4 regions of the Ensifer sp. EB106-05-01-XG146 genome follow, and region 1 is predicted to be linked to each of the others. Evidence: riboswitches for the same ligand, from Rfam matches in the RefSeq annotation. Region 1 holds a riboswitch; each other region holds the start of a gene.
The links. A riboswitch is a leader RNA that binds a small molecule or an ion and turns the genes downstream of it on or off. The one in region 1 is predicted to bind cobalamin.

Region 1 (7,370 bases):
GGCACTAGAGTTCCAGCGCTGCCTTGAGGTCGGTCGACTTCAGAACGCGCAGGTCGAGGTCGGCTTCGATATGGTCGATGTGGTGGACCATCAGCCGCGCGGCCGCGTCGATGTCGCCACGCTCGATCGCGTTGACGATCTCGTCGTGTTCGCTGTGGCCGCAGCTCGAAACGGTCGATTGTCCGTAAAGCGCGATGACCAGCGAGGAGCGGGCGACGAGCTCGTCCATGAAGCGGCGCAGAATGGTGTTGCCCGAGAGGTCGGCAAGCGCCAGGTGGAAATCGCCCGATGCCTTGATTTCCGCACGACGGGCCGATTGACCGCGCTGTTCAGTCAGTTGGCGCTCGGCTGCCAGCATGCGCCTGAGTTCGGAAAGCTCCGCCTTGCCGATCTGGGCGGCGGCGGCGCGCACGACGCCGGGTTCGATCAGCCGGCGGGTCGCAAAGATCTGGCGCGCCTCGTCGATCGAAGGGTGCGCAACGAAGGCGCCGCGGTTCTTCTCGACGTTGACGAGGCCCTCATAGGACAGCGCCTGCAGGGCGGCGCGCACCAGCGTTCGGCTGACGTTGAACAGTTCGCCGACGTCGCTTTCCGAAAGCTTCGTGCCAGGCGCAAGCCGCCGCTCGACGATCGCATCGCGCAATGTATCGCGGATGTGCTGACTGCCGGTGTCGGTGGTCGGGTCTGTGGCCAGGTCGGCCTGATGGGGCGTGGTGGTCAAGGACATGAATCGATCCGCGAAGCAACGCGCCATCTTATCGTCGGACGAAGCGAAGGGAAACGACAATCTGACGCGCAAAGGTTGCGGGGGCATCGTCCGGTCTAGCGAGGCTACTTGTCGAGCTCCGGATAGACCCGGTCGAGGAAGCCCGGCCGCAATTTCTCGCCGATCAGGCAATCGGGCGCCGGGAAGGCATCGACATAGCGTATGGTCGGCGGCGGTGGCAGGCCGCTGACTTCGAGCACCAGTTTCTGGCGGATCGCGATGGAGAAATCTTCGGGCTCGTGCACCGGCAGCACGAAGGAGCCGGGGCCGCCGATGACACATTCGGCATAGTATTGGTCAAGCGGGCCGGTCGAAACCGACGGGCGGATGAGGATGGCAAGCCCGTTGATGGTGATGCCGCGCGTGATCGCGATCTCGCGGGCTGGAAGCACCGGCGGGCCGATGTTGTTCGGCCCGTCGCCGGAGATGTCGATGACCCTTCGCACGCCGCTGAACGCGTTGGAATCGATCAGCGCCGTGCCATAGGTGATGGCGTTGGAGATGGAGGTGCCGCGGCGTGTGCCGACCGGCCGCGCTTCGATCAGCTTGGCGAAGGCGTCGGCGTCGGCGGCATTGTCGATGACCTTCCAGGCGACAACGGAGGACTCGTTCACCGTTCCGGCCCATTCGAAATAGCCGATGGCGATCTTGCCCAGCTGGCCGCTTTCGACCGCATCAAGGAAGTCGCGATGCCGGAGTGCCTCGACATAGCCGGCCCGCTGGATGCGGGCCTCGTCGAGATCCATCGAGCCGGACATGTCGACCGCCAGGATCAGTTCGACGTCGACATTCGTCGCCTCGGCGGTCGATGGGCTCGGGCCACCACTCAATGAAAGGAGTAACGCCAACACGCTCAACATCGCTTCAACCAGTCATTGCGCGCGGTCAGATTAGAAGACTGTAACACAAGATTGGATTTCGGCGACCGTTTGGGTGTAGTTGGCCTTCACTAAAGAGTGATTTTGCCGGTTCCTGCATGAGGCCGGATGTCGGACAGGAAAGGCGAAATGCCGCAGCGTACGGAAAATACTGAGCGATTTCAGATTGATCGATTGCAGCAGGCGGCGTTCGGGTATTTCCTCGAACATTCGGATCCGGTCACCGGACTGATCGCCGACACCGCGTTGCCGGGCGCGCCGGCGAGCATCGCTGCGACCGGCTTCGGCCTTTCCTGCTATCCCATCGGCGTCGAGCGCGGCTGGCTCTCGCGCAGCGATGCCGCGCGGCGGGTGGCGACGACGCTGCGCTTCCTTGTCCAAAGCCCGCAGTCCCGCCACCGGCAGGCGACCGGCTATCGCGGCTTCTACCATCACTTCCTCGACATGCGGACCGGCGAGCGCACCTGGCAGAGCGAGCTTTCGACCGTCGATACGGCGCTGCTGATCGCCGGCTGCCTGACCGCCTCTGCATATTTTTCCGGTAGGGATGCGGACGAATGCGAGATCCGCGCTCTTGCCGATCGGCTCTATGCGCGGGTGGACTGGCGCTGGGCGCTCAATCGGGGCGACACGCTGACGATGGGCTGGCGGCCGCCGGGGCGGTTCTTGAAGCATCGCTGGCGGGGTTACAGCGAAGCGCTGCTGCTCTATGTGCTGGCACTCGGCGCGCCCGACCATTCGATCGAACCGGAGCACTATGCGGCCTTTGCCGAGGGCCATGACTGGATCCCGGTCGACGGCCGGCCGCATCTGCATGCGGCCCCACTCTTCATCCATCTCTTTCCGCAGGCCTGGCTCGATCTACGCGGGCTTTCCGACCGGCCGATGCGGGAGCGGGGGACGGATTATTTCGAGAATACCCGACGCGCCATTGCCTTGCAGCGGGACCATGCGCGCTCCAATCCCGGCGGTTTTGCCGGATATGGCGAGGACCTGTGGGGCCTGAGCGCCTGCCATGCGCCCCGCGGCCGGCTGCGGCTTGCGGATGGGCGCCAGCAGCGGCTTTTCGGCTATGTGAACCGCGGCGCACCCTACGGCCTTGATGACGGCACGCTGGTGCCCTGGGCGCCGCTTGCCTGCCTGCCGTTCGAGCCGGATGCGGCGCAGGCCTCCCTCGTGCATATGGCAGACAGTTATCCGGGACTTCTGAGCGAAGGGCGCTTTCCCGGCGGCTTCAACCCGAGCCTGGCCGCCGGCGCAGGCCCGGAGGGCTGGATCGATGCGCGGGTCGTCGGTCTTGACCAGGGCCTCGTTGTCATGATGATCGAGAACTGGCAAAGCGGCCTTAGCTGGGCACTGATGCGCAGCATGCCGGCGATCCGCCTCGGCCTTGAACGGGCGGGCTTCGACGGTGGCTGGCTGCAGGAGGGGGAAGGCGCGTGTGGTAATCCGCCCGCATCCTGCGCCAGAGGATGAGAATGGACGACGGAGACGGCATGCGCTTGAACGACCACCGGCCGACAGCGGAGACCGCGGCGTTTGCGCCGCAGGCGCTGGCCGTCGCCGACCATCTGCGTACCCAGTTTCCCGAGGCTGCCGTCTCGCTCGGGCCGGCGGCCAGTGATTTCAGCGCGCCGGGCGACTTCTGGGCTGCGGGCAGCGCTGGCCTCGAGGCGGGGCTCGCCTATCAGGATTTCTTTGGGGTCGGCATGACCGACCGGATCCGGGCGGCGCATCTGATCGCCTTCTATAGCCGCCAGCTGAGCGTGGTCCTTGGCGCGTTCCATCTCGGCGCCGGGTTGCAGGCGGAGGTGGCCGGCATTCGTTTCGAGGATTGGACGCGGCTTCACCGTGGCGTCGAAATCGCGGGCAAGCGCTATCATTTTCGCCTGCATCCGCCGGCCACGGAGCGCCAGGGTGGCGAAGGCGTCAGCGCATTCGAACAGGGCTTCATCGCCCATCTGGCACCCGTCGTTGCGGTTCTGAAAGCGCGAGCAGGGCTGTCGAGCGGGGCGCAATGGCGGCTCGCGGCCGATGCCCTGGCCGGCGCGTTCCTGGAAATCGGCCGCGCGATCGGCGACGAGGCGCGCGGCATGGCCGAGGCGCTGGCGATCGTCAAACGACCGGGTTCGCGGCTCTACTCAGAGGAGCTCTGCTACGAGCAGATCGCGGCTCTCGATCCGGCAAGCGGCGCTGAGCTGTCGCGCCAGTATCGGATCCGTTGCGGCTGCTGTCTCTACTTCAAGACGGAAGGGGGCAGTTTCTGCGACACTTGCGTGCTGCTGGAGCCGGAAGATCGCCGCGCGCGGCTGGCGGCGCATCTCATGCAAAACGGCGGGACCTGAACCCCGCCGTCGCTTTGCTGACGATCTGTGATCAGTGATCACTGTGCCTTGACGAAGCGCTCGTTGATGAAGCCGGAGACGACGCCGAGCACGATCCAGAAGGCAAGCGTGGTGGCGAGTGCGGCAACCGCAAACTCGGCGCCGAGCACGGCCGGAACGTTGCTGGTGATATCGAGCGGCTGCGGCGCACCGTAGACATGGGGTGCTGCGATCAGCACCAGGCCTGCGACCTTGGAGACGATCTCCTCGCGCAGGACGACGAGATAGAGGCCGACGGCGGAGAGCGCCACGGTCACCAGCCACCAGGTCTGGCGGTCGCCGAGTTCGGCTGCCGGAAATCCCGGCAGTTCCGGCGGCAGACCGATCGCCGGCAGCATGTGCACGGCAAGCCAGCCGCAGGCGCCCCACAGCGCGCCGTTCCTGAGCGTGATCGGGTAGCCGATCACCAGGCTGACGCCGGCGAGCAGCAGGCCGAAGCCGGAACCTGTGACGAGGTTCGCCATCAGCGTGCCGGAGAAGCGGCTCATGCCGAACATGATGCCGCCTTCCTCATGCTCGCCCTCATGGGCATAGGCCGGGGTGATCGGCGACAAAGCGTCGAGGAAAGCGCCGAACGGCGACACGGCTTTGAGCGACGAATGCTGGTCGTGGTTTTCTGCGGCCGGCTGTGCCGCACCCGGCTGGGCGGCGGGCTGTTCGGTAGCGGCCGGTGCCTCGCCTTCGAATTCTTCTGCATGCAGGATCAGCGGTGTGACGCGCAGTTCCTGGGCGCCGGTCATGAAGACACCGGCAATCAATCCAGCCACGATCGCGGCCAGAAGCGTTCTGACAATCATCTTGAAATCCCTCGATAACGACAAAAGCCACGCCCTATGGCGTGGTCCTCGAGCCTTCCCATTTTCCCTATGCTGCGGATGGCCTTCGCGCGCCGGAAAAACCGGGATGCACGCAGCCCTCCATCCGGCTCGGGCCGGATGCGTTCAGGTCCGCAGATTGTTCGATGCGGAACGTTGTTCACGTTCCGGCGCATCGGTCAGTGGCAGGGGAAGCCGTAGGAGTGGCGGGTGTCGTGCGCCGTGTCGTGCAGCACTGCCGAGTTGGCAAGGCCGGCGCCAAAGACGAGGAATGCGCCGATGAAGAGCGCGATGACGCCAGCGGTCAGACGATCGCTGAGGGAGAGCGGGGTGCTCGAAATGGTAGACGTAGCCATGACAACCTCCGTGATGGCATCGGGAAATTCCCGGTTGGGCCCTATGCCCGTATCGAGTGGCAGGTTTCCTGGCTCACGGCGTTGGGCTCGATGCCCTCGATCTGCCTCGCCTTCCCAGCTCGGCCGCCCTCTCGCGGTCTTGCCAGTGGCTTCTTCCGGATCGCTCCGGAACGGTGGATCGACGTCGCTCTACAGTCGCGGGGTCGGCCGTGATTTGAATGCCCAGCTTGGGTCCATCCGTCACATTCCCGTTTACTCCCGAAACACGTTCGCGTCCCGGGAACCAATCGATCCCAGATGATTAGGATTGTGTCATGGAGTTGTCAATTGAGTGCGCGCCGCCGCGCGGTCCATCCGCGACAAAATCCTTGACGGTCATGCGTTTGTAGGCTTCGACGATCTGGTCACCCTCGGCCCGGTCGACCGAGACTGCAAGTCGCATGGTGCAGTCGCCGAGATGCATGATCAGGAAGGCGGCGCTGTCGATCTCTTCGCGCGGCGTCTCCGGCACAAGGCGGGCCCAGACATCGGCAAGCAGCTTTCCGCCGGCGCGGCTTTGCGCAAGATCGATCTCGCGCAGCGCCTTGTCGGCTTGCATCGCCGACCAGATGTCGCGCATGACCGGCTCGGCGAGGAACATGTCGTAGTAGATGTCGAACAGCAGCGAGAAGGCGTCGCGCAGTTCGGCTATCGACGTGACCTTGGCCAGTTCGGCCGCGATGCACTCGTTGCAGACCGCATTGTAGCGCTCGGCCAGCGTGCGCACGATTGCCGCCTTGTCGGGGAAGTACTGATACAGCGATCCGATCGAAATCCCAGCCTTTTCAGCGACTTCGCTCATGCGCATGGCGTCGCTGCCCTTCTCCTGGATGAGCGCCGTCGCGCAGGCAAGGATCTGCTCGACGCGCTCGCGGCTGCGCTTCTGGCTCGGCGTCCGGCGCAGCGCACGCTCGTCGTCGGCGGGAAGCGTGGCGGGACTTGCATCTGGAATCATGAGTAATGCTCACATTTTGACTTGACTCCTAAAATACGAGGATTTATCACATTTGCAAATGTGAGAGATGCTCATGTTTGTTGATGGAACCTCAGGAGGAAACGATGTCTCGGAAAGTCACACTGGTTTTGGGCGGTACCGGCAAGACGGGGCGGCGGGTGGCCGATCGCCTTCGGGAGCGGGGCATAGCGGTCCGCATCGGCGCCCGTTCGGCGTCGCCTTCCTTCGATTGGACGGATGAGGCGACCTGGACGCCCGCCCTTGAAAATGTCGATCGCATCTATGTCTGCTACCAGCCCGATCTGGCGGTGCCGGGCGCCGTCGACGTCATCGACCGGTTCTCGAGCCTTGCCGTTCGCTCCGGCATCAAGCGGCTGGTGCTCCTGTCGGGCCGCGGCGAGGACGAGGCGGAAGCCTCCGAGCGTGCGCTGCAGGCCTCCGGCGCCGACTGGACGGTCATCCGGGGCAGCTGGTTCTTCGAGAACTTCGACGAAGGCTTCCTGGCCGACGGCGTGGTGAGTGGTTCGGTCTTCCTGCCGGTGGACGAGGTCACCGAGCCCTTCGTCAGTTGCGACGACATTGCCGACGTGGCGGTTGAGGCCCTTCTGGACGATGCGCATATCGGCAAGGTCTATGCCTTGACCGGCCCGCGCCTGATGACCTTTGCCCAGGCCGTCGCCGAGATCGCCGCGGCCGCCAACCGTCGGATCTCTTATCAGGCCATTCCGGTTTCCGACTTCGCAGCGCATCTCAAGGCGGACGGCGTGCCGGATGACTATGTCGAACTCATCCGCTATCTCTTCACCTCGGTGCTCGACGGGCGCAATTCCAGCATGACGTCCGATGTCGAGCGCGTGCTTGGGCGGCGTCCGCGCGACTTTGCCGATTACGCCCGGGAAACCGCAGCAACTGGTGTTTGGAGTCTTGCCGCATGATCCCGCTGATCCCCGCTCTGGCGTTTGCCGCCGCGATCGGTTCCGGCCTGATGGCCGGGCTTTTCTTCATCTTCTCGGTCTGCATCATGCAGGCCCTGTCGCGGCTGCCGCCGGAGCAGGGGATCGCCGCGATGAACGCCATCAATGTCGTGATCCAGAACCCGATCTTCCTCAGCGCCTTCATGGGCACGGCGCTGCTCGCCCTGGCGCTCGTCGTCGTCGCCTTCATCTCGGGCGGCGAG
Region 2 (7,370 bases), on a different contig from region 1:
AGCGTCAGCCGAGGCCAAATCAAATTTCTTCATGGACCGAAGATAGGCGCCATTGACGATTTAGACAATGCTGTCTAATTTGACATGTGTGTCCAAATTAATGGACGGAATAGTCAGCGCAGTATGCGTATCCCCAACGTTCGATCCTGGCACGACGATGTCTTTGAGTTTCAATCCGGGCGGCAGCGATTTCGGCGCCGCGATTTCTGAAAGTTCATTGCCATGACAACGTCCTTCCTCCGCACGGCGATCGTGCTCGGCCTGATCTCGGCGATCGGCCCCTTTGCAATCGACATGTACCTGCCGGCCCTGCCGTCGATCGGCAAGGACCTGACGGCCGAAAACGGCGTGGTGCAGTTCAGCCTGCTGGCGTTCTTCATCTCCTTTGCCATCTCGCAGCTTGTCTATGGGCCCCTCTCCGATATCTGGGGCCGCAAGGCGCCGCTCTATCTCGGCATCGGCCTCTTCACCGTCGCCAGCATCGGCTGCGCGCTTTCGACCGACATCGAAACCCTGATCGCCTTCCGCTTCCTGCAAGGGATCGGCGGTGCCGCCGGCATGGTCATTCCGCGCGCCGTGGTGCGCGACATGCACACGGGCGTCCAGGCTGCGCGGCTGATGTCGATGCTGATGCTGGTCTTCAGCGTTTCGCCGATCCTGGCGCCGCTTGCCGGCAGCGCCGTCATCGGCTTCTACGGTTGGCGCGGCGTGTTCTATGCGGTGACCATCGCCGCCTTCATCGGCCTGATCCTGCTCTCGACGCAATTGCAGGAAACCCGGCCGAAGAAGGATCGTGCCGACAGCAGTATCGCAAGTGCGCTTGCCGCCTATCGCCTGCTTCTCTCCGACCGCAATTTCCTGACGCTCACCTTCATCGGCGGCCTCGGCATTTCCGGGTTCCTGGTCTATCTCGCCAATTCGCCCTTCGTGCTGATCGACCATTATGGGCTGACGCCGACTGAGTACAGCATTGCCTTTTCGATCAATGCCGTGTCGTTCTTCGCTGTGTCGCAGGCGACCGGCTGGCTCGGCGAGCGCTTCGGCCTGGTGCGGGTCATGCATCTTGCCGTCGGCGCGTTCGCGCTGACCACGCTCACGATGTTCATCGTCATGAGCCTCGGTTTCAACCAGTTGCCTGTCATGGCCGCGTTCCTCTTCGTCGGCTATGGCGTGCTCGGCCTGGTTATCCCGACCTCGGCGGTGCTGGCGCTTGAAGACCACGGCGAGATCGCCGGCACGGCCTCGGCACTGATGGGTACGCTGCACTTCGTCACCGCCGCCGTCGCCATGGTGGTTGCGACTATCTTCTTCGACGGAACGGCCCTACCGATGGCCGGCGCGATCGCCGCTTGCGCCCTTGCCGCCTTCCTGCTGACGCAAGCAACGATCGGCCGCAGCCGGGTGGTCGCGGCAGAGTAGGCGCTGCTATTGCTGAACAAAGGCCGGCGAGGGCGTCCTCGCCGGCCTTTGTTGTCAGGTATGACCGAATGGACCGTCCTTAAAAATTCCAGTCCTCGTCCTCGGTCGCCACAGCCTTGCCGATAACGTAGGACGAACCGGAACCGGAGAAGAAGTCGTGGTTCTCGTCGGCATTCGGCGAAAGCGCCGAGAGAATGGCCGGGTTGACCTTGCAGGCTTCCGCCGGAAACAGCGCCTCGTAGCCGAGGTTCATCAGCGCCTTGTTGGCGTTGTAGTGCAGGAACTTCTTCACGTCTTCGGTCAGGCCGACGCCGTCATAGAGCGCCTCGGTGTATTTCGCTTCGTTGTCGTAGAGTTCGAGCAGCAAGTCGAAGGCGAAAACCTTGATCTCCTGGCGGCGTTCCTCGCTCAAGCGCTCCAGCGCGCGCTGGAACTTGTAGCCGATGTAATAGCCGTGCACCGCCTCGTCGCGAATGATCAGCCGGATCATGTCGGCGGTGTTGGTGAGCTTGGCGCGGCTCGACCAGTACATCGGCAGATAGAAGCCGGAATAGAACAGGAAGCTTTCGAGAAAGACGCTCGCGACCTTCTTCTTCAAGGGATCGCCGGAGGCATACTCCGCCATGATCAGCGCCGACTTCTTCTGCAGGAACTCGTTCTCTTCCGACCAGCGATAGGCGTCATCGACATCGGGTGTCAGGCAGAGCGTCGAGAAGATCGAGGAATAGGAGCGGGCATGCACCGCCTCCATGAAGGAGATGTTGGAAAGCACCGCCTCCTCATGTGGGGTGGCCGCATCTTCCATCAGTCGGACGGCGCCGACGCCGTTCTGGATCGTGTCGAGCAAGGTGAGGCCGGTGAAGACGCGGATGGTGAGTGTCTGCTCCTCCGGCTTCAGCGTTGCCCAGGAGGGAATGTCGTTGGAAAGCGGCACCTTCTCCGGCAGCCAGAAATTGCCGGTCAGACGGTTCCAGACCTCCAGGTCCTTGTCGTCTTCGATGCGGTTCCAGTTGATGGCGCGGATGCGGCTTGCGGGTTTGGTGTGCATGTTCATGTCGTTGAACCTTTGTGATCGTGTATGCCTCATCGCGCGGTGAGGGGGTGCCCCTCATCCGCCTGCCGGCACCTTCTCCCCGCTTGCGGGGAGAGGGCTAGGATGAGGGGCCGTTACTGGAATGCGAGGTTACAGCGCGCAGGAAACGCAGCCCTGGACCTGCGTACCCTCGAGCGCCATCTGCCGAAGGCGGATGTAGTAGATGGTCTTGATGCCCTTCTTCCAGGCATGGATCTGAGCACGGTTGATGTCGCGGGTCGTTGCCGTGTCGCGGAAGAACAGGGTCAGCGACAGGCCCTGGTCGACGTGCTGGGTGGCGGCCGCATAGGTGTCGATGATCTTCTCCGGCCCGATCTCGTAGGCGTCCTGGTAATATTCGAGATTGTCGTTGGTCATGAAGGCGGCCGGATAGTAGACGCGGCCGATCTTGCCTTCCTTGCGGATCTCGATCTTCGAGACGATCGGATGGATCGAGGAAGTGGAGTGGTTGATGTAGGAGATCGAACCGGTCGGCGGCACGGCCTGGAGGTTCTGGTTGTAAAGGCCGCCAGCTATCACCGCCCGTTTCAACTCCAGCCAGTCTTCCTGAGTCGGGATCGAGATGCCGGCTTCCTCGAACAGGCCCTTCACCTTTTCGGTCGCCGGCAGCCATTCGGCTTCGGTGTATTTGTCGAAATAATCACCCGACGCGTATTTCGAGTTTTCGAAGCCGGCAAAGTTCTTGCCCTTCTCGACCGCCAGCCGGTTCGACGCGCGGATGGCGTGATAGGTCACCGTGTAGAAATAGATGTTGGTGAAATCGATGCCTTCCTCGGAGCCGTAGTAGATGCGCTCGCGGGCGAGATAGCCGTGCAGGTTCATCTGCCCGAGGCCGATCGCGTGGCTGTCGTCGTTGCCCTTTTCGATCGAGGGCACGGACGAGATGTGGCTCATTTCGGAGACGGCGGTGAGGGCGCGGATCGAGGTCTCGATCGTCTGGCCGAAATCCGGGCTGTCCATCGCAGCCGCAATGTTCAGCGAACCGAGATTGCAGGAGATGTCCTTGCCCATGTGCTTGTAGGAGAGGTCGTCGTTGAACGCGCTCGCTTCGCTCACCTGCAGGATTTCCGAGCAGAGATTGCTCATGGTGATGCGCCCGGCGATCGGGTTTGCCCGGTTCACCGTGTCCTCGAACATGATGTAGGGATAACCGCTCTCGAACTGGATCTCGGCGATGATCTGGAAGAAGTCGCGCGCCTTGATCTTGCGCTTGCGGATGCGGGCATCCTCGACCATCTCGCGGTACTTCTCGGTCACCGAAATCTCGGTGAGGGGCACGCCATAGACCTGCTCCACGTCATAGGGTGAGAACAGATACATGTCCTCGTTGTTGCGGGCGAGCTCGAAGGTGATGTCGGGGATGACGACGCCGAGCGACAGCGTCTTGATGCGGATCTTCTCGTCGGCGTTTTCGCGCTTGGTATCGAGGAAGCGCATGATGTCGGGGTGGTGGGCGTGCAGGTAGACAGCACCGGCTCCCTGGCGCGCGCCGAGTTGGTTGGCGTAAGAGAAACTGTCTTCGAGCAGCTTCATGACCGGGATGACGCCGGATGACTGGTTCTCGATCTGCTTGATCGGCGCGCCCATCTCGCGGATGTTGGTGAGCGACAGCGCCACGCCGCCACCGCGCTTGGAAAGCTGCAGCGCCGAATTGATGGCGCGGCCGATACTCTCCATGTTGTCCTCGATCCGGAGCAGAAAGCAGGAGACGAGCTCGCCGCGGCTCTTCTTGCCGGCGTTGAGGAAAGTCGGCGTTGCCGGCTGGAAGCGGCCGGAGATGATCTCGTCGACGAGATCGCGGGCAAGCCCCTCGTTGCCGCGCGCCAAGGCCATCGCCACCATGCAGACACGGTCTTCGTAGCGTTCCAGGTAGCGCTTTCCGTCGAAGGTCTTCAGCGTATAGGACGTGTAGTATTTGAACGCCCCGAGGAAGGTCGGAAAGCGGAACTTCTTTGAATAGGCATGATCGTAGAGATCGCGCACGAAGTTGAAGGAATACTGGTCCAGCACTTCCTGCTCGTAATAGCCCTCGGTCACCAGATAATCGAGTTTTTCCCGGAGGTTATGGAAGAACACCGTGTTCTGATTGACGTGCTGGAGGAAGTACTGTTTCGCCGCCTGCCGGTCCTTGTCGAGCTGGATCCGTCCCTCTTCGTCATAGAGGTTCAGCATTGCGTTCAGCGCATGATAGTCGAGCGCTGCTTCCGTCGCCTTCAAGGGGCGTTCGAGTGTCGTGACGTCCAAAATCGTTCCATCCCGTTTTTGACATTGGCGACGTCCTCGTCGGTCCCGAGCAGCTCGAACCGGTAGAGATAGGGTACCCGGCACTTGGCCGAAATCACGTCGCCGGCGATCCCGTAGGTCGCGCCGAAATTGCTGTTGCCCGCTGCGATCACGCCGCGGATGTGAGAGCGGTTGCCCGCGTCGTTCAAGAAGCGGATGACCTGCTTCGGCACCGCCCCGCGGCCATCGTCGCCGCAATAGGTCGGCACGATCAGCACATAGGGCTCTGCGACCGTAAGTGCGTCCATACCTTCCCTGAGCGGTATGCGGGCGGCGCGAAGGCCGAGCTTTTCGACGAAGCGATGGGTGTTTTCCGAGCGACTGGAAAAATAGACGATCAGGCCCATCGCCCGCGTCCTTCAGGAAAGCGCGCTGATCATGTCCGGGCGGAAACCCGCCCAATGCCGCTCGCCGGCGACGACGACCGGGACCTGCCGATAGCCAAGACCCTGCACCAGCGCGAATGCATCGGAATCCTCGGAGATATCGACGATGCGATAATCGATGCCTTGGCGGTCGAGCGCACGGGTTGTGGCGGTGCATTGGACGCAGGCTGGTTTGCTGTAGACGGTGATCGACATGGGTTCCTCGTGAGGGTCTGGCAAATGGGCGCAAAAAATCGTCGGATCGCGCGAACGCGAACCGTGGTGTTGGCGATTGGACACGAAACATCGCTCCCCGGTCGACTCGACCGGAGTTGACGTCGTCAAGCTGGCCCAAGGTCGGTTACGCAACCGGGCCGGCTCGTTTTGGTCGGGCGCTCAGGAATTCCGCGGATGCGGGTTTTCAAGGCGCGGCCTTTCGATCAGGCGCGCAACAACGCGCACCCGTCCGCAGAAGGTGGATCTGAACTGGAAGAAACTGGCATGACTTCACCCCGAAGCTTTCGACGGGCTGCCGGGGAGACGTCGAGACGATCGGGCAGGCTCATCCTGCCACGCACTCAACCCCTCCGGACACCCCGCCCGTGGACGTTTGGTGATCGAGGCAGGTCTCCTGGCTTACGGGTCAAAGCTTCCATCCCGACCTTCCCGAGGCCTCATGCCTCAGTGGTCCAAATCCGGACAGTCGCTCGCCGTCTACAGTTGCGGGGGCAGCTACGGCATAGCCTCAGCGGAAACTCGCCGGCGCACCGTATTCCCGTCTTAGCTCCCAATCCTTGCGAATCGGAAGAACCTCGAACACTAGATATAGTAGTTCATCGCAAATCTGCGTCAATAGGTTCCGTATGTGGAAGGCGGGGGTAGGAGGGTGGTTTCTTTTGCAGTGTGGATAACGGGGAGTAAACAGCCGGTTGGCACCAAGGTTGTGGATAGGGCGCCCCTGGTGCGGACGCCCCATTCCATCAAGCAGCGAAAGCGGCCACGGGCCGGTTGTCCTCGTCGACGGCGACCATAGCGAACGTTCCGGTAACAGTCCGCTGTCGCAGACCGGTGAGGAGCTCTTCCGACCAGAGTTCGACCTCGACGGCGGCTGAACTGCGACCCGTCCGCACAATGCGGGCGATGGGTTCGATGATCGAACCGATCATGATCCGGTGCTTGAAGTCCATACCGGTGCAGGAGGCAAGGACGGTCGCCCGGCGGCTCCGGCGCGTCGCGACGACGAATGCGGCCTTCGTCATATGCGCGAGGGCGTTGCCACCGCATATGGCGCCGAAGCTGTTGGCCTGGCCGGGAAAGACGATGTCGACCATGCGTAGGGTGCCCGCCTCTTCGGGCGTGTCCGTTGCCACATCGAGCGGCGGCAGCATCCAATCCGTTTCATCGGCACGGGGCATCGCGACCATGGTGAAGGTGCCCCTGCTGCAAAGGGCGCGGCTGCCGGTGGCGATGTCTTCCGCGATCATCTCGACCTCGACCACCATCGAGCGGCGCCCGACACGAACCGGACGGCCGCTGAAGCAGACGATCTGACCTATGCGCGCAGGCGCACGAAAATCGATGCGGTCGCAGGATGCGGTGACGAAGGGAACGCGCGCGTGGCGGGTGGCGACGATGAAAGCGATCCGGTCCATCGACGCGAGGGCGGCGCCACCAAAGAGCGTGCCATGGTGATTGGTATCGCCTGGAAAAACGATGTCGATCAGGGTTTGTGGCGCCGGGGTTTCCCCCGGCGCCATCGTGACTTCGTGTTGCCCCGTCATGCTTTGACGGCTTCGCGCGTATCGGCGGCAAAAGCCGCTCGAAGCGAGCGGGCGGCGGCGACCATGTTAACGAGCGCCGGCCGCGTCTCTTCCCAGCGCCTGGTCTTCAGTCCGCAATCGGGATTGACCCAGATCTGGTCCGGCGTGAGGCCCTCGGTCGCTTTTTCGATGAGATGCACCATTTCCTCGACGCCGGGCACGCGTGGTGAATGGATGTCGTAGACGCCCGGGCCGATCTCGTTCGGATAGGCCTCGTCGGTGAAGGCGCCGAGCAGTTCCATCTTCGATCGCGACGTCTCGATCGACATGACGTCGGCGTCCATCGCCGCGATTGCGGCCATGATGTCGTTGAACTCGGAGTAGCACATATGGGTGTGGATCTGGGTCGCATCGCCCACCCCGGCTGCACTGAGACGGAAGCACTCCACC
Region 3 (7,370 bases), on a different contig from region 1:
GCCCGCGAACGGGGACTGCCGCTCGCTGTCCGCATCCGTCAGCGCTTTCAAGCGCCCGGCGACCAGAGGATCATGGATCCTGAGTGAGGTGAGCCTCGCCTGGGCGGACGCGATCGAGGCGGCGAAAACGTGCTCGGAAATGGCAAGCCCCGGCTCGAAGGCGCTGGCAAGCAGGCTGAGTTCGTCGAGTTTCTGCGTACCGAAGGCGAGCCAGGAGGAAAGTTCCGGATCAAGCGCACGCTCCAGCTCGAGATCGATCGGCACGTGCAGGAGTGAGCATGAAGGTGCGAGCTCGATGCGGTCGCGGCCGTGGGCCGAAGTCAGAGGCTGCAGCCGGCGGAACAGGCTGGCCAGATCGGTCCGCCAGATGTTGCGGCCGTCGATGACCCCGAGCGATAGGACCCGGTCCGCCGGAGCCGATTGGATGAGCGTGTCGATCTGCTGCGGCGCGCGCACGAGATCGACATGCAGTCCATCGACCGGCAGCGCCAACGCCGTTGCCGTGTTGTCGCCGATCGAGCCGAAATAGGTCGCCAGCATGATCTTGAGTCCGGGCACGTCGGTGTCGAACGTGCGATAGGCGAGGTCGAGGGCGCGACGAACCTTGTCCGCGAGATCGAGCGCCAGGCAAGGCTCGTCGATCTGTACCCAATCGGCGCCGGCGTCAGCAAGCTCCGCCAGGACCCTCACGTAAACGGGCAGGAGCCGTTCGATCAGATCGACCGGATCGAAGTCGCCGCCCTTCGATTTGCCGAGCTTCAGCAGTGTCACCGGGCCGATGAGCACCGGGCGTGTGCGATAGCCGAGGGCTTGAGCTTCCTGGAAGGCTTCCAGCGGCCGATTGTGGGTGAGCTCGAAGCGCTGATCCCTGTCGAACTCGGGCACCATGTAGTGATAGTTGGTGTCGAACCACTTTGTCATTTCGAGCGCGGGAGTGCCGCTGCTGCTTCCCGAATGGGTGCAGCCGGCGGCGCAGGGCGTTCCGGCCGAGCCGCGCGCCATGGCAAAATAGGTGTCGAGATCGACCGGGCCGCCCGTCCGGCCATAGGCCGGCGGGATTGCGCCGACAAGCACGGCGGCATCGAGCACGTGGTCGTAGAAGGAGAAGTCGTTGGAGGGGATGATGTCGATGCCGCGCGTTTTCTGCGCGGCCCAGTTTTCAGCGCGGAGCTTGGCTCCGGTATCGAGAAGTTCGCCGCGGCTGGCCTTTCCGGCCCAATAGCGTTCGAGCGCGAATTTCAATTCGCGACGGCGGCCGATGCGCGGGAAACCGAGATTGGCAGTCTTGATGGTCATTTCCTTACCCCGAAGGTTATGGGCAAGGCTTGAATGCGACGCAGCCGCGGCGCGAGAGCGATCCCGCGTCCTCAACGCGCCTCATCGGACACCCCGCCCGTGGACGTTGTTCATCGCGGCAGGTCTCCTGGCTTGCGGGTCGTCGCGGACCGTTCCGTCTTCCCGAGGCGTCTCCCTCAGTGACATCTTCGAACGGCCGCTCTCCGCTTACAGTTGCGGGGGCAGCTCCGGCATGGGCGCTTGTCTGGCGCCGCACCGAATTCCCTCTTAGCTCCGTCCCTCCAAAGGCGGGCGAAGAACCACGATGGGGCGACAATGCCCTGTCCCGAGCTTTTCGTCAATCGCATAAAGAAATGCTTATGTCTTTATTCTCTCCCGCCGCCGCCCGCGGCGAGACAATGGCAGGACGAGGTCTTTCCATTGCTTTCCGCTCACGGGACGGTTGCGGTTTGGTCGAAGCGTCCTCCTCCGGCCACTGCCACGGATCCGCCGCGTCGCCAACGCGCGCGCGGATATGCTCTTGATCTCGCGTCAGGCCGATATCCCGGAGTTGGAACTCGTTGAACGTGTCGATGGCAACCGGAGGGTTGAGGGTCTTATCGGCCCAGTTCAGGACATGGTAAATCGTTGATCGCACTGCGCTAAGCATTGCTATCCTCACTTCTTTCAAGGGCGTGTGTTCGCGAAAAAAAGTGAGGGTTTTTGCCGTTTCGCGCAAAGCGATTTCTCGCATGCTGGCATAAAGAATGCTTATCTCAGTTCCATGAGCAAGATTCCTCCCATGAGTGCGGTGCGCGCCTTTGAGGCCGCCGCCAGGCACCTGAGTTTCACCCGCGCCGCCGAAGAGCTCGGCATGACGCAGGCGGCCGTCAGCTATCAGATCCGGCTGTTGGAAGATCGCATCGGCGCGCCGCTGTTCGTTCGGCTTCCGCGCGAGGTGCGATTGACCGGCGCCGGGCGGCAGCTAGCGCCGAAGGTGACCGAAGCGATCGATCTCTTAGGGGCGGCTTTCTCGGAGATCGCCGACAAGACCGAACATCACCTGCACATCTCGGTGCTGCCAACCGTCGTGTCGAGCTGGCTCGGTCAGCGCCTCGCGTCGTTTCAGACCGCGCATCCCAACATCAGCATCAGGGTGCACATGTCGACCGAGTTGGTCGATTTCAAACGTGACGCCATCGATCTCGCGGTGCGCAGCGGCGCCGGCGACTGGCCGGGCAACGATGTCTTTCCCTTGTTTCCGCTCGATTACGTGCCTGTCTGCACGCCATCCTTCCTGGAAAAGTACCAGCTCAAGGAGCCCGCGGACGTTCTGAGAGTCCGGCGTTTCGGCAACGCCAGCTGGTGGCGGCGGTGGATGATCGAAACCGGCGTCGAGCCGCCGGCAAGCAATGGCACCGAATTGATCTTCGACGTGCAGGCGATGGATGTCGCCACAATCCTTGCGGATCACGGCATTGCGATTGCCGTCTCGACCTTCCTGATGGATGAACTGAAGAGCGGCAGGCTCATCCGGCCGTTCGAGCATGTGGTGCGCGACGGCCGCGCCTATTGGCTCGTCTATCCGCAAAGCACCAGGCGGCAGAAGAAGATCCAGGCCTTTCGCGACTGGGTCGTCGCCGAGGCCGATGCGTCGAACGCCATGCTTTCGACCGTGATGGAGCAATCCTGTCCGGCGTCGCGTCGGACCGACCGCGGCGCAATGTAGAGACACAACGGGGCCTACTCGGCCCGTCGGTCTTCTGAAGATGACGCTTTCATGGAGAAACTGAAAATCAGCTGAGAACGGCTGTTACCAAACTGACATGGCGGCTCCCTAAAGACTGCGGCCAACCGCAGAGAAGGAAAGTATCAGCCCTCCGACGCGGATACCGCAAGCCATCGTCGGAGGCCCGTTTCCATGAAAATCGTCCAGATCAGCGACACCCATCTCAGCCCCGCCAAAAGCCACTTCAATGGCAATTGGGAACCGGTTCGCGCCTGGATCGAGGCGGTAAAACCCGATCTCGTCATCCACACCGGCGACGTCACCATCGATGGTGCCGACCACGAGGACGACATCACCTTCTCGCTCGATCTGATCGGCCAGCTCTCGATGCCGGTGCTGATCGTTCCCGGCAATCACGATGTCGGCCATCTGCCGGGTTCGCACCAGCCGGTGGATCCGGTTCGGCTTGCCCGCTGGCGCCGGCTCGCCGGTCCGGACTACTGGGGCCGCGACCATGGCGACTGGCGGCTGCTCGGCCTCAACAGCCTGCTGATCGGCTTCGAGGACGAAGAAGAAGACAGGCAGTTTAATTGGCTGGAGGAACAGTTGCTCAGCCGCGACGGCCGCCGGGTGGCCGTCTTTGCCCACAAGCCGCTCTTCGTCGACGATCCGGGCGAAGGCGACACCGGCTACTGGGGCATCCGTCCGCGCCAGCGCCAACGCCTGTTTGATCTTTTCGCCGAAGCCGAGGTGGCGCTGCATGCAAGCGGCCACCTGCACTGGGCCTGGACGGGCAAGCACGCCGGGACGTCGCTCGTCTGGGCGCCGCCGACCTCCTTCATCATTGATACGCTGGAACGGCCGATGCCGGGCGAGCGGCTGGTCGGCGCCGTCGTACACGAGTTTAGCGACGTCAACGTCAAAAGCGAGATCATCGCGGTGCCGGGACTGACCAGCCACCTGCTCGATCCGATCGTCGAAGAGGTCTACCCGCTGGCGGCCAAGAAGACGGTCCGTGTGGAGGCCGCGCAATGAGCGTGCTTTCGCTAGAGGGTATCACCAAGTCCTATGGCGGCAACGCGATCCTGAAGGGGGTTAGCCTGCAGGCGGAGGCGGGTGAGTTCATCGCGCTCGTTGGTCCTTCCGGCTGCGGCAAGAGCACGCTGTTGCGCATCGTCGCCGGTCTCGATCATGGCGACGGCGGCGAGATCGTCATCGGCGGCCGCAGTGTCGCGCGCATGGCCGCGGCCGATCGCAATGTCGCGATGGTCTTCCAGTCCTATGCCCTCTATCCGCACCTGACGGCGGGCGAGAACATCGCCGTGCCGCTTGCGATGCGGCGGCTGACAGCGGCGCAGCGCCTGCCTGTGATCGGCAATCTGATGCCGGGGCAGAAGCAGATCCGCAGCGATATCCAGCGCCAGGTCAAGGAAATGGCGCTGGCGCTGAAGATCGATCACCTGCTCGACCGCAAGCCCGGCCAGATGTCCGGCGGCCAGCGCCAGCGCGTGGCGCTCGCCCGCGCCATGGTGCGCCGCCCGGCCGTCTTCCTGATGGACGAGCCGCTCTCCAATCTTGATGCCAACCTGCGCGTCCACGCCCGCGGCGAGATCGTCGATCTCCACCGCCGCGCCGGCGTGCCGACGCTCTATGTCACCCACGACCAGTCGGAAGCGCTGTCGATGGCGGATCGAGTGGCAGTGATGATCGGCGGCAATCTCTTGCAACTGGCGACCCCGAAGGAGATCTACGACAACCCCTCCCATATCGAGGTCGCACGCTTCCTCGGCCAGCCGAAGATCAACGTGCTGGAGACCCGCACGGATACGGCGAGCATCGTGCGCTTCGGCGATCTGGTGCTTCTGGCAAGCCGCGGACAGGCGCCGGATGCTTCAGTGAAGCTCGCAATCCGCCCGGAATTCGTGCGCTTCCATGCGGCAAGCGCCGGCCGATTGAGCGCGCGGGTCGAGCGTATGGAGTTCCTCGGCTCTGAGGTGATCGTCCATGCCCGCCTCGATGCGATCGGCGAGGTGGTCACTGCCAAGTCAGCACCTGCCGAGGCCGCGGCGCTCGCGATCGGTCAGCCCGTTGACGTCGAGTTCATGCCGGAACGGGCGATGCTGTTCGACGGCGAGGGCACCCGGCTGCCGGCCGAGCGGGTCGCTATCGCCGCGACGCTGGAGAAGATCCATGGCTAAGGCGGGTTCCAATCGGGATACGGCGGCAGGGGCGGCGGATTGCGTGGATACCGCCCTCTGCCCTGCCGGGCATCTCCCCCACAAGGGGGGAGATCGGCTGGAGGCAATGCCTCAGCATTCATCTCTGCGAGACGGTGCCCAGCCGGCGCAGCGGCTGCGGACCCAGACGGCGATCGGTGCCGCGGCCACCGATCCCGATCGCCGCGAGGCCCGCATTGCCTGGCTGTTAGCGCTGCCGGCCATCACGCTGCTCGTCCTCTTCATCCTTTTACCGACCGCGGCGGTGATCGTTCTCGGTTTCACCGATTTCGAGCTCGGCTACGGCAGCTTCCGCTTTGTCGGCTTCGAGAACTATGCCGAACTCTTCAGCGACCGCACCTTCCGGCGCTCGCTCTGGAATACCACCATCTACACCGCGATCGTCACGCCGGTTTCGATCGTGCTGGCGCTGGCGATCGCCATGCTGATCGAGGCGGAAACCAAGGGCCGGGCGTTCTTCCGCACGGTCTATTTCCTGCCGGTGGCCTCGCTGCTCGTCGCCATGGCGACGGTCTGGCAATTCCTGTTTCACCCAACCATCGGCCCGATCAACACCTTCTTGGCCGTTTTCGGCATTGCCGGCCCCAACTGGCTCGGCGCCTCCGGCACGGTGCTCTACGGCCTGTCGATCATCGGCATCTGGCAGTCGGTCGGCTTCAACATGGTGCTGTTCCTCGCCGGTCTCACCGCCATCCCGCGCGAGCTCTATGCCGCAGCCGAAGTCGACGGCGCCAAGACCTGGTTCGATCGTTTCCGGCTGGTGACCTGGCCGATGCTCGGGCCGACGACGCTGTTCGTCACCACCATCAGCATCATCAACTCGGTTAAGGTGTTCGAGACGGTGAAGACGCTGACCGAGGGCGGTCCGAACAAGGCGTCGGAGGTGCTGCTCTTCACCATCTACCAGGAGGGCTTCGTCTATCTGCGCGTCGGCTATGCCTCGGCCATGACCGTCGTCTTCCTCGCCATCCTCGTCGTCCTGATGTTCCTGCAGTACCGCGTGCTCGACCGGAAGGTGCACTACGCATGACCAACACCATCTCCGTCACCCGCCTCATTCGCCTCGCCGTTCTCTCGTTTGGCGCGCTCATCTTCCTCGCGCCCTACATCTTCATGGTCTCGACCGCCGGCAAGGCTCAGAGCGAGATCTTCTCCTCGTCGCTGTCGCTGATCCCTGAGCAGTGGTCCTATGTCGAGAACTTTTCCAAGGCGCTGTCGCGCGTCTCGATGACGACCCTGCTCTTCAACGGCGTTGTCGTCTGCGCGCTGATCTTCGTCATCCAGATCGTCGTCGCCATCCCTTGCGCCTATGCCATGGCGAAGCTGAAGTTTCGGGCGGCCCGCACCATGATGGTGCTGGTCATGCTCGGCCTCCTGGTACCGATCCACGCAACCGCGCTGCCCATTTACGTGGCCTTCGACAGGTTGTCGGTGCTGAACAGCTACGCAGCGCTAGTGGCGCCGTTCTCGATCTCGGTATTCGCGATCTTCCTCTTCCTGCAGTTTTTCCGCGCCATGCCCGACGATCTGATCCATGCGGCACGCCTCGACGGTATGTCTGAAGCCGGCATCGTCGCGCGCGTCATCGTGCCAAACGCCTGGCCGGCGATCACCGCCTTTGCAATCTTCTCCGTCGTCGCCCACTGGAACGATCTCTTCTGGCCGCTGATCGTCGTCACCAACCAGGACTATGCGACCCCGCCACTCGGCCTTCTCTACTTCCGCGCCGCGGAAGCCGGCGACGACTACGGCGCGCTGATGGCCGCGACCCTCATCATCACCCTTCCCCTCGTGACCGCGTTTTTGCTGGCGCAGAAGCGTTTTGTCGAGGGCATCACCATGACCGGTCTCAAAGGCTGAACGGTCCAACCTGGAGCGCAACCCATGACACATCTGAGACAGCTTTTCACCGCGGCTGCCGCATCGCTGATGCTCGCAGCCCCCGCCGACGCCGAGACCCAGCTGACGGTGCATTATCCGATGCCCGGCTTCTTCAAGGACGTGATGGATACGATCTCGAAGAAGTTCATGGAAGAAAACCCGGATATCAAGATCACCTTCGCCAATCCGTCGGCGACTTATGAGGAAGGCATCCAGACGATCATGCGTCAGGCCGGAACGGCCGAGAT
Region 4 (7,370 bases), 1.9 Mb from region 1:
CCTGGACCTCGCCCTCGTCACCGGCGCCGGCGCGCACGGCAATCTCTTCCGCCGCAGGTGCGGCGGCCGGCTGGAAGCTCTCCTCGTGGTAGCGGCCCATGTCGAAACCGGCCGATTTCAGCATCTCGCGCACGCCGCGCATGAACGGTTCGGGGCCGCAGCAGAAAACGGTGCGGTCCATGAAATCGGGCGCAAGCAGCGGCAGCTTGGCGCCATCAATGCGGCCGCGAAGCCCGTGCCAGCCGTGGCGTGCCTCATGTCCCTCGACGATGAAGCCGAGGTTCAGCCCGGACATCTGCGTCGCCAGAACCTCCAGCTCCGAACGGAACAGCAGGTCCTCCGGACGACGCGCGCAGGAGATGAAGGTCACATCCGTCTCCGGCACGCAGTCCGCCATCCAGCGCGTCATCGACATCATCGGCGTGATGCCGGAGCCGGCCGAGATAAACAGGTATTTGTCGCCGGGATGGCGGACGAAGCTGAAATCGCCAAGCGGGCCAAAGGCGCGGAGTTTCATTCCGGGCTTCAGGTGCTCGAACATCCAGCGGGTGCCGATGCTGTCTGACTGCGCCTTGACGGTCACGGCGATCGACAGCGGCCGCGAGGGCGTCGACGACAGGGTGTAGGTGCGCATCACTGGCTCGTCGGCGACGGGCAGTTCGAGGGTCACGAATTGCCCGGGCAGATAGCGAAACCAGGCGGGCTTTTCGGCCCGGAAGGTGAAGGTCATGACATCGGCGGTCTCGACGACCGCCGATGTGCATTCGAGCATCTGCTGCCGGTCGATCCAGACGTGGAGCGCGTCGAAATGGTGAAACGAAGAGGCCATCTGCATGTCAGGCGACCCTTGAAAGCGGAGCCGCGTCGCCGGCAAGGCGCTGCTCCATGAACTTGCAGTACCACTCGACGAACTGCATCACGCCACCCTCGTGCTCGGGCGAATAGGGACCGGGCTCATAGGCCGGTGAGCGGATGCCGAAGGCATTTTCCTCGACGATCTGACGGTCCTGGTCGTTGGTCTCGGTCCAGACATGCGTCAGTTCATCTAGATTGTAGTCGACGCCTTCGACCGCATCCTTGTTGACGAGCCACTTCGTCGTCACCTGAGTCAGTTCGGGCCCGAGCGGCAGCACCCGGAAGGTGATGGCGTGGTCGGCGAGCACATGGTTCCAGGTGGTGGGATAGTGGAACATCAAGAGCGTGCCGATCTGGCTCTGGGAGACGTCGGCGGACAGGGCCCGCCTGACGGCGCGGGCGCCCGACATGGTGTAGCTTTCGGCATTGTCGACAAGCGGCATGCGGGCGGCGCGGAACTGACCGGTCGGCGACATCTTAAATTCGCTCGGCAGGCCCTCGGCCTCGCACTTCGCCCAATGTTCGGCGATCACAGGATCATCCTTGGCGCCCTGCACCCCGGTCGCCGTCGGCGCCTCAGGATAGGTGCGGCAGAGTTCCGGATGATTGGCGGCGCAATGGTAGCATTCGCGGTTGTTTTCCCAGACGAGCTTCCAGTTGCCCTTCTCGATGATGGTGCTTTCGAACGCGACCTTGGTTTCGCCGAGCCGATGCGGCGCAAGATAGGGCAAGGCCATGTCGCGGAACGTCGTGAAATCCATCGGCTTTTCCGACAGGTTGATGAAGATGTAGCCGCCGACCGTTTCGCAATGGATCGGCTTCAGACTGTGGGCGGCCTTGTCGAAATCCTCTCCCATCTGCCGGGCAAAGAGCAGCGAGCCGTCGAGTTCGTAGGTCCACTGGTGATAGGGACAGACAAGCTTTGCCGACGAGCCTTTCGCCTGCGTGCAGACGCGCGAGCCGCGGTGGCGGCAGGAATTGTGCAGCGCCCGGATGGCGCCCTGGCGGTCGCGGGTGATGACAACGGGGTAGTCGCCGACCTGGACGGTGAAGTAATTGCCGGCCCGCGGGATCTCGCAGTCATGGCCGATAAACAGCCAATCCTTGTACCAGATGTTTTCCAGATCCTGCCTGTAGTAGTCGGGATCGATGTAAAAGGCCCGGTCGAGGCTGTAGCCGTCCTGCCTGCCCTTCAGCTTTCGAAGCATATCGTTTCTGGTGTCCATGTCCTGTCCTCATGCGCCATGTTTCGGAGAGGCAGGACAGGAACCCGCACGGGCGCACGCCCATGCGTTTGAGGCTCCGATCCGGCTGCCCGCCGCAACCCGTTACGGTTATGTCCGTCAAGGCTGGTTTCCGGGCTCAGGAGCCGTCCTTTCGGACCTGCCCGGCGCCTTCCCGGACGAACCGTCCAGTGGCCTTTGCCGAGGTTTTCGCTCCACCACCGTTGCGGGGGCAGCGCCGGGATTTGACCGGCTTCCCAATTCTCCATCTTCCCTTCGAAGACGGCACCTTGAGTAAGGATATGTAATCGCGGAAGTCACCTTGGCAGCTGCCCGATAGCGACATCCAATTCCAGAATGACGACACGGAAAAAACCGCCACAAAAGGCCACCGTCTTAGAATTTTTACATTGCAAACATATAGATAGATCACATCTTGGGCAATTGCCGACTTTTGCGGCGCGGTCGGCGCAGATGCGGGAGGGCTTCGCCCGTTTGCGACATCGCGTCAGATAGAGAACGCTAATGATGCAGCCAGGACGAAATCATTCATTAACCATGAGCCGCTAGCCTAGCCGGCGGACGAGAGAGGTCCTGCAGGCAGGCAGATGGCGCGCTGACGATCATGGCAAAGTTGAGATACTACGACGCGACAGCCGAGAAGCTGCCGACAATCCCGCCGAAGGTGGCGGTTCATACCGAATTCCTGCGCACGGGCCGGATCAACCGCAGGCAATGGTTGCCGAGCGAACGCCGGTATTTGAGCTATGAGGAAGTCGCAGACAGGACGGGCAAGAAGCTCAGCACCGCCGGCGACACGACCCATAAGCGGATCAACGGGTTCCACAACTCGATCCAGTTCCCGAAGATGATCTTCCACCGCACGCTCGTCGGCCGGCCGCATCTCGGCTACTGTCACGTGACGGCGGCGCGTACGCCGGTTACTCCCTCCAAGGACATCACCTGGTCCTTCTACTTCGCCAACTTCTTCTGCAACCTGGGCGACGAGACGCATTTTTTCGAGAGTATCCAGCCCGGCTATTCACGCATGTACTTCGCCGTCGCCATCGAACCGGGCGCCCAAGCCGGGCAAATGGTCATCAACCGCAACTTTCGTGACAACGGGCTGCTGTTTCGCACAGATGATCCCAAGGTCGCGCTGAAAAACGTACTGATGCTTGGCGCCAAGGATGACGCGTTGCGTCGCATCATTCGCAGCCTCTGAGCCGAACCGGTTCCTTCAAAGAAAATCGTTCTGTTTTTCCGGTGCGTCCGTTAAGGAAGCGTCGGAAAGGAAACGGCATGGCTGAGATCATCGACACGGATAGAGAACCGGACCGCGCGATCGCGCGCGCCTGCGCCGTTCTTGCCGAAGGCGAGCCGGTCGCCATTCCGACCGAGACGGTCTACGGCCTTGCCGCCGACGCTACCAATCCCGATGCGATCAGTCGCATCTACGAGATGAAGGGGCGCCCGCGCTTCAATCCGCTGATCTCGCATGTTTCCGACATGGCGATGGCCGAAGCCCATGTGCATTTCGATCCGATTTCGAGGCAGCTGGCCGAAGCCTTCTGGCCCGGCCCGCTGACGCTGATCCTTCGGCAGCGCGCCGACAGCACGGTTCATGCGCTGGCGTCCGCCGGCCTCGACACGCTCGGCATCCGCATGCCCGACGGTTTCTCGCGCCGGGTAATCGCTCACTTCGGGCGACCACTGGCCGCGCCCAGTGCCAATACGTCGGGCAAAATCAGCCCGACCAGTGCGGTCCATGTGGAAGCCGATCTCGGCGACAAACTGAAGCTGATCCTCGACGCCGGCCAGGCCCAAATCGGCCTTGAGTCGACGATCATCAAGGTCGACGGCGACGAGATCCGGTTGCTTCGGCCGGGTGGCCTCGATGCCGCCGAGATCGAACGCCTGCTTGGCCGTCCGGTGACCCGGCCGGAGACGGCGGGAGCGACGATCGAGGCGCCGGGCATGCTCGCCTCGCACTACGCGCCCGGCGCTGCCGTCCGGCTCGATGCCGCCGAGGTGCATGCCGGCGAAGCCTTGATCCGTTTCGGCGGCAATCGGATCGCCGGCGAAGAGCAGGCGGCCGTCGTTCTCGATCTCAGCCCGACTGGCAATCTGCGCGAAGCCGCCGCCAATCTCTTCGACTATATGAAGCGGGCGGATGCCAGCGGCGCAGAGACCATCGCCTTCGGGCCGATCCCTTCGGACGGGTTGGGGGAAGCCATCATCGACCGGTTACAACGGGCGGCGGCACCACGAGGGTAAGATAGTGTGCGGCATCTTCTCCGCACCCACCCTCATCGAACGGCACCAATTGCGGTTATGATCGCCGCCGACCAGGAACCGAGGACCAGATCCTCAGATCGACCGATCCGATAGCGCGCGCAGGCGCAATGCGAAGTGAGGCCCATGACCACCCTTCCCTCTCCCGAACTCATCGCTTCCTTCGCCGAGATCGTCGGCAACACCAACGTGCTGACGGACGAAGCCGACAAGGCGCGCTATCTCGTCGAATCGCGCGGACTTTACCGCGGCACGACGCCGATGGTCCTGCGTCCGGCCAACGTCGACGAGGTCTCGCGCATCATGAAGCTCGCGAGCGCCACCCGCACGGCGATCGTGCCGCAGGGCGGCAACACCGGCCATGTCGCCGGGCAGATCCCGCGGGAGGGCAAGGCAGACATCGTTCTTTCGCTGGAACGGCTGAACCGCATTCGCGACATCGATCCGGTCGGCAATGTCATCGTCGCCGATGCCGGCTGTATCCTCGCCGATATCCAGAAGGCGGCGGACGAGCACAATCGCCTGTTCCCACTGTCGCTCGGCTCGGAAGGTTCAGCCCGCATCGGCGGCAATCTCTCCACCAATGCAGGCGGCACCGCCGTGCTTGCCTATGGCAATATGCGCCAGCTCTGCCTCGGCCTCGAAGTGGTGCTGCCGACCGGCGAAATCTGGGACGGGCTGCGCCGGTTGAAGAAGGACAATACCGGTTACGACCTGCGCGATCTCTTCATCGGTGCCGAGGGCACGCTCGGCGTGATCACCGGCGCCGTGCTCAAGCTTTTCCCGAAGCCGCTCGGGCATCAGGTCGCCTTTGCCGGAGTCGGCAGCGTCGAGCATGCGCTCGCTCTGTTCGAAAAGGCGTCCAGCCTTTGCGGGCCGGCGTTGACCGGCTTCGAGCTGATGCCGCGGCTCGGCGTCGAATTCACCACCAAGCACATCCCCGGCGTTCGTGATCCGATGGAAACGGTCCATCCCTGGTACGCGCTGATCGATATCTCGACGTCCGATAGCGCCGAAAGCGCGGAACGGATGGTGCAGGACCTGCTGGAGCAGGGATATGCGGCCGGCCTCGTCGAGAATGCAGTGATTGCCGCCAACGAGACACAGGCGAAGGCGCTGTGGCACATGCGCGAGAGCATGTCGCCGGCACAAAAGCCCGAGGGCGGCTCGATCAAGCACGATGTCTCCGTGCCCGTCTCCAGCATTCCGGCCTTCATGAAGGAGGCGGATGCCGCCGTCGTGAAAGCGATCCCCGGCGCCCGCATCTGCTCCTTCGGCCACATGGGCGACGGCAACATCCATTACAACATTTCGCAGCCAGTCGGCGCCGACAAGCAGGCCTTCCTCGACCGCTGGCGCGAAATCAACGCCATCGTCCACGGCATCGTTCTGAGCTACAACGGCTCGATCTCCGCCGAGCACGGCATCGGCCAGTTGAAGCGCGACGAACTCGCCGAGGTCCGGGCGCCGATCGAAATCGAGCTGATGCAACGCATCAAGCACGCGTTCGATCCTGCAGGTATCATGAACCCCGATAAAGTGCTGCGCGCCGACGGTTGACGACGCGCCGTTTCGCGCGGTGCGCGGCGATGCAACAACAGTCTTGGGCTGACCGTCAGACGGCGTGCGTCAGCGGCCGCCTGCGCGCAATTGCGAGAGCGACAGCAAGGTCTCGGCACTGACGCCAGCGCTGCCGCCGCCAGTCAGAATCGCGAGACCGGGCGATACATCCTGGTTGTTCTCGACGTCGTAGAGCGCCGTGAAGCGTTGCAGAAGCTTCTCAAGCTGACCCGGCTGCTGCAGTTCCTTGATGTTGACGGTGCGCTCGATAAAGGCCGCCTGGGCCTCAATCTTGGCGTTCTGCAAGCCCTCCGGCATGCTGTAGGCGGTCTTGATGACCTCGAACAGGGCGCGATCGGCCAGGATGTCGTAGGCCGTGTTGATGTCCGAGGCCTTGCGCTTGAAATAGAGCGCCAGGCGAATGCCGCCGTTATCGGCGCCCTCCTTCTCTTCGAGCGACTGATTGAGGAAGAGATCAACGGTGGTGACGAGACCGCGGCGGGTCTGGATCTGCCCTGCCTCGCCCCTGACGATCTTGCCGTCCTTGTCGAAGTTGAAGGACGAGACGATCTCGCGATACTTCAGCCCATTCGGGTCGGTGTTGATGAAGCTCTTCGGATCTTCGAGATCCGACGTAAACATACTCCTGAGATAGTCGGACTTGACCGTCTCCGGATCGATACCTGCGCCGACGAGAACCATGTCGACCAGCCGGCGGTTCTTGAGGAAGGCATCCAGCGTTTCGATCTTCGCGATCTCGGAGGTGTAATATTTGGCTTCTTCCTGGGCCTTTTCCTTCGCGATCTTCTTCTCGTCGTCCGTGCCGAAGCGGGACTTGGCGACGATATAGGCCCGCGCCGTATTCATGATGTCGCCGTCGCTCTGGGCGAGTTTTGGTGCGCCGAGAGTCCCGTCCGGATTGAAGTTGAACGCTTTCACGAGCTTGACGTAGCGTTCGTCGCGCAGCGTGTTGACGTAGCTTCTGGGATCGTTGAGATCGCTCGTCAGAATGCGCTTCAGATCACGCTTGCTCAGGCCCTCGTCTTCGAGACCGAAGGCGCTGAGCGTGAACTTCAGTACGCCATTGTCGGCCAGCAGCTTGTCGACCGACTCCATCGAATTGACCAGCAGCTTGAAGCGCTTGACCAAGGCTTCGTCTTCGGCATCGCCCTTGTCATTGTAGCGGACCATGTAGCCGTCGGACGTCTTCTTCAACTGATCGGCGTCCTGCGCCGTCTTGCCGGGCTGCAGCGTGCCGTCGGGCCGGAAGTTGAAGGCTTTGTGCATTTCCTTAAAGGCGGCATTGTACTCGCCGCCCTGCGTGTTGACGTAGCTGTTCGGGTCGTTGATGTCGCTGGTGAGGATGTTTTCGATCGTCGACGGCACGGTCGTCGACGCTTTGAGGCCGAAGGCCGTGACGAGGTAGTTGAACAGCCG

Region 2: linked by a shared signal. The riboswitch ahead of nrdH (glutaredoxin-like protein NrdH) and the one ahead of AC3WVQ_RS12150 (CbtB domain-containing protein) in region 1 are both predicted to bind cobalamin.
Region 3: linked by a shared signal. The riboswitch ahead of metE (5-methyltetrahydropteroyltriglutamate--homocysteine S-methyltransferase) and the one ahead of AC3WVQ_RS12150 (CbtB domain-containing protein) in region 1 are both predicted to bind cobalamin.
Region 4: linked by a shared signal. The riboswitch ahead of AC3WVQ_RS02605 (aromatic ring-hydroxylating oxygenase subunit alpha) and the one ahead of AC3WVQ_RS12150 (CbtB domain-containing protein) in region 1 are both predicted to bind cobalamin.

The regions. Positions count from the first base shown of each region.
Region 1 covers NZ_JBYTDX010000001.1:2,451,177-2,458,546, reverse strand. The annotation lists gene AC3WVQ_RS12175 (GntR family transcriptional regulator) at 5-727, opposite strand; gene AC3WVQ_RS12170 (DUF1194 domain-containing protein) at 832-1,626, opposite strand; gene AC3WVQ_RS12165 (glucoamylase family protein) at 1,774-3,120, shown strand; gene AC3WVQ_RS12160 (ferric iron reductase) at 3,123-3,989, shown strand; gene AC3WVQ_RS12155 (CbtA family protein) at 4,028-4,825, opposite strand; gene AC3WVQ_RS12150 (CbtB domain-containing protein) at 5,023-5,199, opposite strand; cobalamin riboswitch at 5,241-5,502, opposite strand; gene AC3WVQ_RS12145 (TetR/AcrR family transcriptional regulator) at 5,501-6,193, opposite strand; gene AC3WVQ_RS12140 (NAD(P)H-binding protein) at 6,298-7,128, shown strand; gene AC3WVQ_RS12135 (anthrone oxygenase family protein) at 7,125-7,370, shown strand, end outside.
Region 2 covers NZ_JBYTDX010000002.1:1,598,777-1,606,146, reverse strand. The annotation lists gene AC3WVQ_RS27415 (TetR/AcrR family transcriptional regulator C-terminal domain-containing protein) at 1-33, opposite strand, end outside; gene AC3WVQ_RS27410 (multidrug effflux MFS transporter) at 223-1,419, shown strand; gene nrdF (class 1b ribonucleoside-diphosphate reductase subunit beta) at 1,499-2,473, opposite strand; gene nrdE (class 1b ribonucleoside-diphosphate reductase subunit alpha) at 2,603-4,756, opposite strand; gene nrdI (class Ib ribonucleoside-diphosphate reductase assembly flavoprotein NrdI) at 4,726-5,142, opposite strand; gene nrdH (glutaredoxin-like protein NrdH) at 5,155-5,376, opposite strand; cobalamin riboswitch at 5,765-5,990, opposite strand; gene AC3WVQ_RS27385 (acyl-CoA thioesterase) at 6,141-6,941, opposite strand; gene metE (5-methyltetrahydropteroyltriglutamate--homocysteine S-methyltransferase) at 6,938-7,370, opposite strand, start outside.
Region 3 covers NZ_JBYTDX010000002.1:1,590,781-1,598,150, reverse strand. The annotation lists gene metE (5-methyltetrahydropteroyltriglutamate--homocysteine S-methyltransferase) at 1-1,296, opposite strand, end outside; cobalamin riboswitch at 1,397-1,615, opposite strand; gene AC3WVQ_RS27375 (hypothetical protein) at 1,634-2,014, opposite strand; gene AC3WVQ_RS27370 (LysR substrate-binding domain-containing protein) at 2,078-3,004, shown strand; gene AC3WVQ_RS27365 (metallophosphoesterase family protein) at 3,197-4,039, shown strand; gene AC3WVQ_RS27360 (ABC transporter ATP-binding protein) at 4,036-5,202, shown strand; gene AC3WVQ_RS27355 (carbohydrate ABC transporter permease) at 5,309-6,271, shown strand; gene AC3WVQ_RS27350 (carbohydrate ABC transporter permease) at 6,268-7,101, shown strand; gene AC3WVQ_RS27345 (ABC transporter substrate-binding protein) at 7,126-7,370, shown strand, end outside.
Region 4 covers NZ_JBYTDX010000001.1:556,042-563,411, reverse strand. The annotation lists gene AC3WVQ_RS02610 (FAD-binding oxidoreductase) at 1-835, opposite strand, end outside; gene AC3WVQ_RS02605 (aromatic ring-hydroxylating oxygenase subunit alpha) at 837-2,081, opposite strand; cobalamin riboswitch at 2,186-2,386, opposite strand; gene AC3WVQ_RS02600 (DUF6656 family protein) at 2,704-3,303, shown strand; gene AC3WVQ_RS02595 (L-threonylcarbamoyladenylate synthase) at 3,381-4,355, shown strand; gene AC3WVQ_RS02590 (FAD-binding oxidoreductase) at 4,500-5,933, shown strand; gene AC3WVQ_RS02585 (DUF1217 domain-containing protein) at 6,003-7,370, opposite strand, start outside.